2 regions of the Sinorhizobium sp. CB7 genome follow, and region 2 is predicted to be linked to the other one. Evidence: predicted binding sites of a transcription regulator. Region 2 holds the regulator's gene; the other holds the start of a gene.

What was found. Region 2 encodes LexA, which represses DNA repair genes until DNA is damaged. Its sites were predicted from a motif close to TGTTCNNNNTGTGTTCNG; they were not measured.
Region 1: the regulator LexA is predicted to act here: its motif matches at 3,100-3,117, upstream of AAE029_RS14650 (YifB family Mg chelatase-like AAA ATPase).

Annotation. Positions count from the first base shown of each region.
Region 1 is NZ_JAULLL010000007.1:72,872-78,691, forward strand. Features, by position in the region: gene AAE029_RS14630 (endonuclease/exonuclease/phosphatase family protein) at 1-614, shown strand, start outside; gene AAE029_RS14635 (cupin domain-containing protein) at 714-1,217, shown strand; gene gshB (glutathione synthase) at 1,299-2,246, shown strand; gene AAE029_RS14645 (hypothetical protein) at 2,464-2,865, shown strand; gene AAE029_RS14650 (YifB family Mg chelatase-like AAA ATPase) at 3,201-4,733, shown strand; gene cysK (cysteine synthase A) at 4,803-5,771, opposite strand.
Region 2 is NZ_JAULLL010000019.1:38,362-44,181, forward strand. Features, by position in the region: gene AAE029_RS28430 (glycosyl transferase) at 1-116, opposite strand, end outside; gene AAE029_RS28435 (BA14K family protein) at 474-980, opposite strand; gene AAE029_RS28440 (hypothetical protein) at 1,224-1,556, opposite strand; gene lexA (transcriptional repressor LexA) at 1,872-2,591, shown strand; gene AAE029_RS28450 (ComEC/Rec2 family competence protein) at 2,572-5,022, opposite strand; gene gltA (citrate synthase) at 5,313-5,820, shown strand, end outside.

The sequences.
Region 1 (5,820 bases), on a different contig from region 2:
GCTCGGAAATCGAGCGTCCCTTCTGCAAGCATGATTTCAACGCCAAGGGTTTTCACGGCAACGCGCTGATGGCCCCTGTGCCCCTCAGGGACGCCTTCCTGTTCCGCCTGCCGGGCAATGGTCATTGGTTCCTGCAGGAGGATGATCAACCGCGCATCGGCGAGCGCTGCGCCGTCGGCGCGATCGTCGAGACCGAAACCGGTCCGCTCGTGGCCGTTTCCGTTCATCTGGAAAGCGTGGCCGATAGCGCATATCGCGAGCGGCAGGTGGCCGCCCTCATAGACGCGGTCGAGGCCTATGCGCCCGGACTGCCGATCATCATCGGCGGCGATCTGAACACCGGCAACCACACGGGCGGTGATTTCGAAGCCGAGGCCCTCTTTGCCATGGCCGCAGCGCGCGGATTTGAACGACATGGTGGCCCGCTGGACCAGATGAGTGTCCGTCCGAGCCTGCTCACCCAGTCGCAGAAATACCCCATGAAGCTCGACTGGTTCCTGACGCGCGGCCTAGCCGTCGAGGAGAGCCATCTCGTTCCATCGCTGACGGAGGAGGGCAAGCCGCTTTCGGATCACGATATGATCGTCTGCACGATTACAGCTCTTCTTTTTTGATTTCGGCACGGATCCGTAAAATTCGAATGATTTTATCAACCCGCCTGTTACGCCTTTCATGCGATGAGCGGTCGACGCATGTGACATGAAGGGGGCTTCATGATTTGGAATGTCATGTTGGCAAGCGTGATTGCCATCGCCGCGCGCAAACTGCCGGTTGCGCCTGCAGATACAAAGAGCAAGCCGTTTGTCGCTGCCGCAAGCGGCGCAATGGCGATGAAACCGGCACCGATCGAACCGTCCTGGATCATCAGCGGAAATCCCGAAGCCCGCAAGGCCGAACATTCCCGCAGTGGCGACGAAGCTGCAGTGACCGCGATCTGGGATTGCACGGCGGGCGAGTTTCGCTGGTATTTCGGCTGGGACGAGACCGTGACGATTCTTGAAGGCGAGGTTCACGTGACGGCGGAAGACGGCACCAGGCGGACCTTGCGCGCCGGCGATGTCGCTTTCTTCGCCTGCGGAACCTGGGCGACGTGGCGGATCGATAACTACCTGAAAAAGGTCGCCGTTTGCCGCAAGCCCTTTCCGAAACCTCTGGCCCTGGCCTACAGGCTGCGCAACTATCTGCGCGGCGGAACGCCGATTGGGCTCGCGGCCTGACCCTCATTGCATCTGAGCTTTGGCCGTTGCGTTTGATGCTCCATCGACCTACATCTGTCGGGCATCAAGCGAGGGACAGATATGGCGAAGATCAGAAACGTAGCGGTCCAGATGGACCATGTGGCCGGCATCAATATCGCGGGCGATTCCACCTTCGCCATGAGCCTCGAGGCGCAATCCCGCGGCTATAAGCTCTTCCACTATACGCCCGAACGCCTGAGTCTCCGTGACGGCAAACTTTATGCTTCCGTCGAGCCCATGGTGCTGCGCGATATCAAGGGCGACCATTTCGAACTTGGCGCAACCGAACGGGTCGATCTTTCGACCATGGACGTGGTGCTGCTGCGCCAGGATCCGCCTTTCGACATGGCCTATATCACCTCGACGCATCTTCTGGAGCGCATTCATCCGAAGACGCTCGTCGTCAATGATCCGGGCTGGGTACGCAATTCGCCGGAGAAGATCTTCGTCACCGAATTCGCTGACCTGATGCCGAAGACGCTGATCACGCGCGACGCGGCAGAGATCCGCAGTTTCCGTGAGGAGTTGGGTGACATCATCCTGAAGCCGCTTTACGGCAACGGCGGCGCCGGCGTCTTCCATTCGACCCGCGACGACCGCAACCTCTCCTCGCTTCTCGAAATGTTCGGCCAGATGTTCCGTGAGCCGTTCATCGCCCAGCAATATCTTCCGGACGTGCGCAAGGGCGACAAGCGCATCATCCTGGTCGACGGTGAATTCGCCGGCGCAATCAATCGCGTCCCGGCCGAGCACGACAGCCGGTCCAATATGCATGTCGGCGGGCGCGCGGAAGCGACCGAACTGACGGCGCGCGAAAAGGAAATCTGCGCGCGCATCGGTCCGGCCCTCAGGGAGCGCGGTTTCCTGCTCGTCGGTATCGACGTCATCGGCGACTACATGACGGAGATCAACGTTACGTCGCCGACCGGTATTCGCGAGGTGAAGAAGTTCGGCGGCGCCGACATCGCAAGCCTGCTGTGGGACGCGATCGAACGCAAGCGCGGCTAAGGCGAGCCTGAGGTGGGCTCGAGGGTCGCTTCGCGTTCATCTCATCCGATCCCTCGCTGAGAAATTCCCTTAAGCATTCGGACACTCTTCAGAGTGTGCTAATATCCCCGCTGGCAGAACGTCCTTCGACGGTACGGAAATGAGCCGGTGGAGTAGCAGACTCTCTAGGATCTGGATTGTAGCGGCCGCTATAGCAGTAGGACTGGCGGCCTTCCTGGTGGAACTAGACCCGCTGAGGGTCTTGTTTGGATCCAGTACTTCTGAACAGCCGCTCGATTTGAAAATAAGCGATCTCAAAGTCGAGCGTGTTTCACCAACCAGCGAGCAGAAGATTACGGTCACGATCAGCAAGAATGTCGGCGCCGGCGCTCGCGAATGCCAGATGCAGGTAGAAACCCCTGAGACTTTTCAGAAAAGGAGCAGTGCCGAATTTGAGCTGGCCGAAGATGTGCAAAAGGACCAGCGAACCTTTGTCACACCCTTTGTAAATTATGGTGTTGTCGCGGTGATAAGTGTCGCCTGCGGGCGTGCCATGTCCAATGAGCTTGCCTTCATATTTGCGAAGGGCGGACGAGCATACGAATTGGATCCCGAGAAGTTGCCCGAAGATCTGCTGTGACGTCCGACCGGAGGGAGCGTTGCACCCGGAGAAGACCAGCGGCTTGTGACGCGCTGGTATTCGCTTCTTCAACCTCTTCAACGCACATGAGCCACTGACGATCGACCACACCCGGCGGGAGACCATCTCCTGTTGTGTGTCATCTTGAGTGGTCACCCGCTTTCCCGCTTCATTCCGTCTTCTGTTCTGTTGATGCAACCCGCTGCCGCGGAAAATGCAGCGAATACGCGAATTTGTTCGATCATTGTTCTTGTTTTATTCTTTCCTCTATGCAAGATTGCACTCCGTAGCCGACCGAGGGTGGCACATGTCGGCTGCGGATGAGGGGATCTCGCATGGTCGCGCGTATCAGCACGGTTGCATTTCAGGGCATAGAAGGCGTTGCCGTCGAGGTCCAGGTCATGGTCGCTCCAGGCAAGATGGGTATCCAGATCGTCGGACTGCCGGACAAGGCGGTCGCCGAAAGTCGCGAACGGGTTCAGGCAGCGTTGCATGCTTCCGGGCTCGCGCTACCGCCGAAACGGGTGACGGTCAACCTCGCGCCTGCGGATCTACCCAAAGAGGGTTCACATTTCGATCTCCCGATCGCGCTCGGGCTGATGGCCGCACTCAGCGCCATCCCCGCCGATGCGCTGTCGGACTATGTCGTCGTTGGCGAGCTCAATCTCGATGGCACGATCGCGCCTGTTGCCGGCGCGCTTCCCGCCGCCATCAGCGCCAATGGACTTGGCAAAGGCTTGATCTGCCCGGCCGAAAGCGGGCCTGAAGCCGCCTGGGCAGGACGGGATGTCGATATTCTGGCGCCGCGCAGCCTGATTGCGCTTGCCAATCATTTCCGCGGGACTCAGGTGCTCTCGCGTCCCGAACCGGCGATCCGCGCCGATCCCGCCAACCTGCCTGACCTTGCCGATATCAAGGGGCAGGAGAGCGCCAAGCGTGCTCTCGAGGTGGCAGCCGCTGGCGGTCACAATCTCCTGATGGTGGGCCCGCCCGGTTCCGGCAAGTCGATGCTGGCCTCACGGCTTCCGTCGATACTGCCGCGGCTCTCGGCCGCCGAACTGCTTGAGGTCTCGATGATCCATTCGATCGCGGGGCAGCTTTCCGGCGGCAAGCTCTCCGACCGCAGGCCCTTTCGCACGCCACATCATTCCGCCAGCATGGCGGCCCTTGTCGGCGGCGGTGTTCGCGCCCGGCCGGGCGAAGCATCGCTTGCCCATCACGGTGTCCTCTTTCTCGACGAGTTCCCGGAATTTACGCCACAGGTCCTCGATGCCCTGCGACAGCCGCTCGAGACCGGCGAATGCATCATTGCCCGCGCCAATCACCGCGTCTCCTATCCCGCCACGATCCAGCTCGTCGCCGCGATGAACCCCTGTCGCTGCGGCATGGCGGGAGAGCCGGGGCACAGCTGCGCCCGTGGCCCGCGCTGCGTCTCGGACTATCAGGCCCGCATCTCCGGACCGCTGATGGATCGGATCGATATCCGCATTGATGTCCCCGCCGTTTCCGCCGCCGATCTGATCCGGCCGATGGCGGCAGAGAAAAGTGCGGCGGTCGCCGCACGCGTCGCCCGTGCCCGCGAGATGCAACGAGAACGCTTCACGAAAGCCGGCATGCCGGAAACCGCCACCAATGCCCGCTGCTCCACCGCGCTGATCGAGAAACTGGCGGAGCCGGATGCGAGCGGGCTGCAATTGCTGCGCGACGCCGCGGAAAAGATGAAGTTTTCCGCACGCGGTTATCACCGGGTGTTGAAGGTAGCGCGCACGCTGGCCGATCTCGACGAGAAACTCACGATCGGCCGCATCCATCTGGCAGAAGCGATCTCCTACCGTATCGCCGGTGAGAGGCTGACGGCTGCGGCGTGAGGTGCAAATAAAAAGGGGCGCCGGAAGGGCGCCCCAAAAGCAGCAATCTTACAGGCAACCGTATGTCCATTAGTTGCCGAGGCCTTCGAAGAGCGCCGTTGATAGATAGCGCTCTGCGAAGGACGGGATGATGATGACGATATTCTTGCCTTCGTTCTCCGGGCGGCTGCCGACTTTGATCGCGGCGCTGAGTGCCGCACCCGAGGAGATGCCGACGGGAACGCCTTCAAGCTTTGCGACCAGCCGCGCCAGTTCGAACGCCTCGTCATTGGTGACGGTGATGACCTCGTCATAGATGCTGGTGTCGAGGATCTTCGGTGCGAAGCCGGCGCCGATGCCCTGGATCTTGTGCGGGCCTGGCGTGCCGCCCGAAAGCACCGGCGAGTCGGTGGGTTCGACGGCAATGACCTTGATGTCGGGCTTGCGGCTCTTCAGCACCTGACCGGCACCGGTAATGGTGCCGCCCGTGCCGATGCCGGAAACGAGAATATCGACCTTGCCGTCGGTGTCGTTCCAGATCTCCTCGGCGGTCGTCTTGCGATGGATTTCGGGATTTGCCGGGTTTTCGAACTGCTGCGGGATGATGGCATCCGGCAGTGTGGCAGCAAGTTCTTCCGCCTTGGCGATCGCGCCCTTCATGCCTTTCGCCCCTTCCGTCAGCACCAGCTCGGCGCCGAGCAACAGCAGCATCTTGCGGCGTTCGAGCGACATGGTCTCCGGCATGGTGAGGATCAGCTTGTAGCCCTTGGCGGCAGCCGCGAAGGCGAGCGCAATGCCGGTATTGCCGGAGGTCGGCTCGATCAGGGTGCTTCTGCCGGGCGTAATCTTGCCCTGGGCCTCCAGGGACTCGATCATGGCGACACCAATGCGGTCCTTGACCGACGCAATCGGATTGAAGAATTCGAGCTTGGCCAACAGGTTGGCCTTCACGCCCTTCTCCCTCGCGAGCTTGTCGAGGCGCACGATCGGCGTATCGCCGATGGTCTCCGTGATGGACGAATAGATGCGGCCGCGGCCTGGCTTACGGGTTTCGGACATGATTTTCTCCTTCGTGGATCGTGGAGAGAATAGGGTCAAAGTCCGCCCT
Region 2 (5,820 bases):
TTGCGAGCAACCATACCGTAGAGTCGATTGATGAATGTTGCACCGTACTTGGTCCCCCAATTCATGCAAATGACTTGCTTGACGCCACCGCTCGCGGCAAGAATTCTCGTCATCATCCCGCTGAATTTTCCTGAACGACCAAAAGAATTTTTGCGCCAATGTCACGGCACGCGCAGACACCATTCAGCGCCGCTTGCAAAAATGTGCACGTGTACGATTGCATTTTAAACCTGCCAAGTATCGACCGGGTCGTGATCTTCGAATAACAAGCAACCCGACCGCGATCAATCCTGCAATCAGTTACACTTCACGTCTTCACTGAAGTGATGTTACTTTGCCTCATCAGCCGAAGAAGCGAGTTGCAGAAGAATAAAAGCCACTGTTGCCTCGTCTCAAATATCGCGTCGCTGAAAACGCGGTATGAAGGACCCAGCGCGATGGCGGGACGTGAAATCTGCGACGGCCTTCCACGATCAGTATGGCGACACACATTGACGACGGGGGCCGTAATAGGGCTGATAAGTGTTGTCCCATGCGCGATAGGATCGATATCGACTGTAGCACCAGTTCGCGTGCCCATTGCCGCCGTAATATCTCGGCTGCGACGCCAGAGCGCCGATGATCGCCCCTGTCGCCAACCCACCGATGATAGCGGCTGCAGCGTCTCCGTGATCGTACCTGCGATAGTGACGGCGCCGATAGTAGCCGTCGCGGTAGTAATCACCGCGATAATAGCCGTCCCGATAGCTGTAGCGACCGAAATAGCTGCGTGGGGAGTTATTTTCACGGTCCCACCGCCTGATATGGGGATTGTTGCTGCCGTAACGAGGAATGAACCTTCGATGATCGACTTGCTGAACATCCGAGGACGCCTCGACTCCAGGCATTGTCATTGCGGCGGGCAAAGGAAAAGCTTCGGCCGGGGCAACACCTGTAAAGGCAGTTGTGGCCGACAGGATGATGATGGCTAGCTTTTTCATGTCTTCCTCACCTTGTCGGAATGATGCGAGCATCGCATATCATCTTACCCTCAACGTGAACCGAAGGTGAACGTTCGAGCGCTCCCGAAAATGTTACCGGGACGTTCCGCCTTCAATTCAAGCGCCGGGTCCGAGCACGACAATGCGGTGAGCGACGTTCATGCCGGGTTCCCGCGACATGCCTGCCTTTGGCAGGACGCCACAGCCTATCTCTCGTGCCACTGTGTGCGGTTTCGGCGAGCCTCAGAAACCCATTGGAGGCGCATAGAAGCAGCGCACGGTATATTCGTTTGGGAAAAGGCAAAGATGATAGGCGCCGTCCGGAGACTCCATCGTTTGCGTCTGAGGAACGAAGAACACGTGCTTGTGTGTCGCCAGGCGGTGATCACCGGGCAGCAGGGTCACCTGAAATCCCTTCGGAACGGGACGAACCGTCTTCGATGAAATTTGCTGGCAATCACCGTTGTGGCCGTCTCCATTGCAACAATAGGGCTCATAGGTAAAGCCGGACGGAGCTTCATGCGCGCCGGCAGCAGTGGCAAAAATTATGGCAATCCCTGCAAGAATCATTCGCATGGCATCCTCGCTTTTCCGAAAAGCGGAGATCTGCGGCAGGCCGCTTTATCCGCCACAGCACTAAAGTAGAGGCCGATTGAAAACGGGCTAGAGCGATCTGCACCGAACTGCTACCGGCGGCACCACTTGGTCCTGAAACAACTAATATGCCCTATTGTCCGGCATTTTTCAGTCCAAATTCCAACATGGGGCCTGAAGCAAAAATATTTTGAGTATCTCGAAAACTTTCACGAAAATTTAGGTACTTGCGGAACACATATGGAACATATAGTGTCTGTTCTGGCTTTGTTTCACCGATCTGGGGTTCCAGCAAAAATGTTGACGCGCAAACAACAGGAACTGCTCCTTTTCATACACGAGCGGATGAAGGAATCTGGTGTTCCGCCATCCTTTGATGAGATGAAGGACGCGCTCGATCTGGCATCAAAATCGGGAATCCATAGGCTGATCACAGCGCTCGAAGAGCGTGGCTTCATTCGCCGCCTGCCCAACCGGGCTCGCGCGCTTGAGGTTATCAAGCTGCCCGAGGCCTATAGCCCGAGTATTCAGCCACGGCGCGGCTTCTCGCCGAGTGTCATCGAAGGAAGCCTTGGCAAGCCTCAGCCGATTGCGGCTGCACCGATAAAGCCCGTTACTGAGGATCCCGGCAAATCCGTCTCCATCCCGGTGATGGGCCGCATCGCCGCCGGCGTGCCGATCTCGGCCATCCAGAACAATACGCATGACATCGTCATTCCCGCCGACATGCTCGGCAGCGGCGAACATTACGCTCTCGAGGTCAAGGGCGATTCGATGATTGATGCCGGCATCTTCGACGGCGACACGGTCATCATTCGCAATGTTACGACGGCCAATCCCGGCGATATCGTCGTTGCACTGGTGGATGACGAGGAAGCAACGCTCAAACGGTTCCGGCGCAAGGGCGCATCGATTGCTCTCGAAGCAGCAAATCCCGCTTACGAGACGCGCATCTTCGGCCCCGATCGCGTCAAGGTTCAAGGAAAGCTCGTCGGGCTCATTCGTCGCTATCATTGATTGAAGCGGGCGTTTCCAATGTTGCCTGCTCCGTGAAGCGATCCGATCGCCAATCATAGGCGCGGTGCCGGTTCCAGGGCCTCTCCAACGTATCGAAGGCGGTTTTGATAACCGGCCCTTCCTGATCGAAGCGTATTTCCACTGCGCCAGTCTTGCGTAGTGTTTCTCCGGTGAAAAGTGCCGCACCCGACCTGCAACGGTCAAAGCGGAGCCTTATCGACGTGATGACGATCTGAGCGGTGTCGCATGCCGGGCCAAGATAGGCAGCATCGTCGATCGTCGTGACTACCTTTCCGTTCGGCAGCTTCGTCGTGCACCATGCCCTCTTTGCGCAGACGAAGCCCCTATCCGTTCCTGCCTCCGTTGCGGCACGCATGGCTTCCCTCGCCTGCTGGCGTTCTGCAGCATCCAATCTGCGGCGGGACTTGCTTGAAGCGGAGGGGTTGGCCTGCTCCCCATCAATGGTTTTCGGCCTTCGGTGCTGAGAAATCGCAAGCGCATGCTGCCACTGTTCGAAGATGAAACTCGGCGGGCGATCGCGATTGGTAGCGAGCTCGTCGTCATGAATCACAGCGACAAGCCCACCATCCTCGGAAATCAGCATGTCCGGCTGTGGCGCCGGCGGCACTAGGCATACGAGAATCAATGCGATCGCAAGCGTGAGCGTTCCCGTGTGCCGCAATTTCGTGCGAAGCAGAGTGAGCAGCAGAAAGCCCCCGACCATGACAGGAAAGAACCACGACGGCAGGCGCCCGACGTCGATATTGCCGCCCCAGTCCGCGATGGTCTTTGCAATGGCGATGACGAGATCGAGGCCGAAACCGACAACCTTCCATAGCGTTGGATCCAGACCGAAGGGCATCAGCAGCATGGCGAATAGCCCCGCCGGCATCACGATGAAGGTTATGACCGGCATGGCAGCCAGGTTGGCGGCAAGGCCATATGTCGCCAATCGGTGAAAATGCTCGATTGCAAAAACTGCCGTGGACAGACCTCCGATCAGAGATGTCAGCAAAATCCCACCGAAGAACCGCGCGGCCAGCAACAGGGCAAGCAAGGCAGGATTTGTGGTATGGAATGGCGTATGAGCGGGCCGGTCCTTCCAGACCGCGTAGCCTGCAATCAGTGCCAGCGTAGCAGCAAACGACATCTGGAAGCTCGGCCCCAGAACTTCGGATGGCGATAGCACCAGTATGACGATCGCCGACAGGGCGACATTGCGGAGGCTGAGCGAAGGGCGGTCAAAGAAGACCGCAATCAGCATGATGGCCATCATGATGAAGGCGCGTTCGGCGGAGACTCCGAAGCCGGAGATGAGGAAATAGGCAGTAACTGCAACAAGCGCACCGAAGGCCGCGATCTTCTTGGTCGGATAAGCTTGAGCCATCCCGGGAAGGAGGCTCAGTACGGAACGGAAACCGATAAAGAAGATGCCGGCCGAAAGCGCCATGTTCAGCCCGGAGATGGCGATGATATGCGCCAGTCCGGAAATACGCAGTGCCTCAGTCGTCTCCTCCGAAATGGCGCGCCGCTCATCGGTGACGAGCGCGGCGGCGAAAGCGCCGGTATCGCCCGGCAGAATCGAGCGAATGCGATCCCCTATTCCGGCTCTCAGTCCGTGGAGCCATTTTTCGACCGCAACCATCCGCGGCTCTTCGGTGTCGGCCCCTGAACGAGGTACGCGTTGCGGCGCTCCGTAAAAATAGCCGTTCGCACCAATGCTATCGAAATAGGCACTGAAAGCGAAATCATTCAGCAGCGGCAGGGCCGGCCCAGCGGGCGGTACGAGACGCGCACGCCCGGTCAGCGTATCGCCTATTTCGAAGGGAAGATCCATGCCGCGCGAGATAACGGAAATCCGCCTCGGCGGGCGTTTGATCGCTGGCAGTTCGGTCTTCTCCAAGGCGAGGATATAGCGCCAACGCCCCTGCCCGCTGGTCTCACGCCGCTCGACACGGCCCGTCAATGTCGTGGTAACCGCGGAATCGAGAACCACGGTCTGCGAACGCCACGTCTCCACCTGAGACAGCACCATGCCAAGGAGAACAAGAAGACCGGCCCAAACGGTCCGTTTCACCAGAAGCTCGGCATCCCGCGAGACAAAGAGTATGCAGAAGCATACGAGAACAGCGACAGTGAGTGCGATGGCCGAAAAATCGGTTTCAGTCTTAAACCAGATGACGGCGCCCGTTCCGATACAGACGGGAACAAAGAGAAAGGTATGGCCATGCGCCTCTTCCTCGCTCGACATCCACCGGAGGCTGGACCGGGCCTCGCCCAAGATGTTAGCGGCACCGACAGCGAATCGCCTCCGATGCCACGTCCTCGCCGGCTGCCTCGCCTCGGCACGTATCGGTGCCGAAAAGCCGCTTGGACCTTCGTCTATTCGCAGATCCCTGCCCTGCCGTTCGATCGTTTCCGGCTCCGGCATCTACCGCCCCGAATTGGTCAAAAACGGCAGAAGATTGCAACCACTGCATGATTTTCGCAATCACAATCGATTAAAATTCAGAGAAAATACAACTTTGCAAAAATCGCACCTGAACGAGCCGTTTCTTCTATGCAGAAACGCCATTGCTGCTCTGCCTAAAAGTTGATTTTGCAATGCACAATTCAGCGCCAGAGTAACTTGGCATTAGCGTCACGATCATATAGCTAATCGGTAGACGCTTAACCCCTATGGCGCTTTTATGGCGCCAACCGCCATTTTGGAGGATCAGCATGACGGAACAGAGCGCAACACTGAAAATCGGCGACAAGTCGGCAGAATTGCCGGTCAAGAGCGGCACAATCGGACCGAACGTTGTCGACATCGGTGCCCTTTACAAGCAGACAGGTTCCTTCACCTACGATCCTGGTTTTACCTCGACCGCTTCGTGTGAATCCAAGATCACCTATATCGACGGCGATGAAGGCGTCCTGCTGCACCGCGGCTACCCGATCGAACAGCTCGCCGAACATGGCGACTTCCTCGAGGTTTGCTATCTGCTTCTCTACGGCGAACTTCCGTCCGCCGCTCAGAAGAAGGACTTCGACTATCGCGTGACCCATCACACGATGGTACATGAGCAGATGTCTCGCTTCTTCACCGGCTTCCGCCGCGACGCCCATCCAATGGCCGTCATGTGCGGTTGCGTCGGCGCACTCTCGGCCTTCTATCACGACTCCACCGATATCGCCGATCCGCATCAGCGGATGGTCGCAAGCCTGCGCATGATCGCCAAGATGC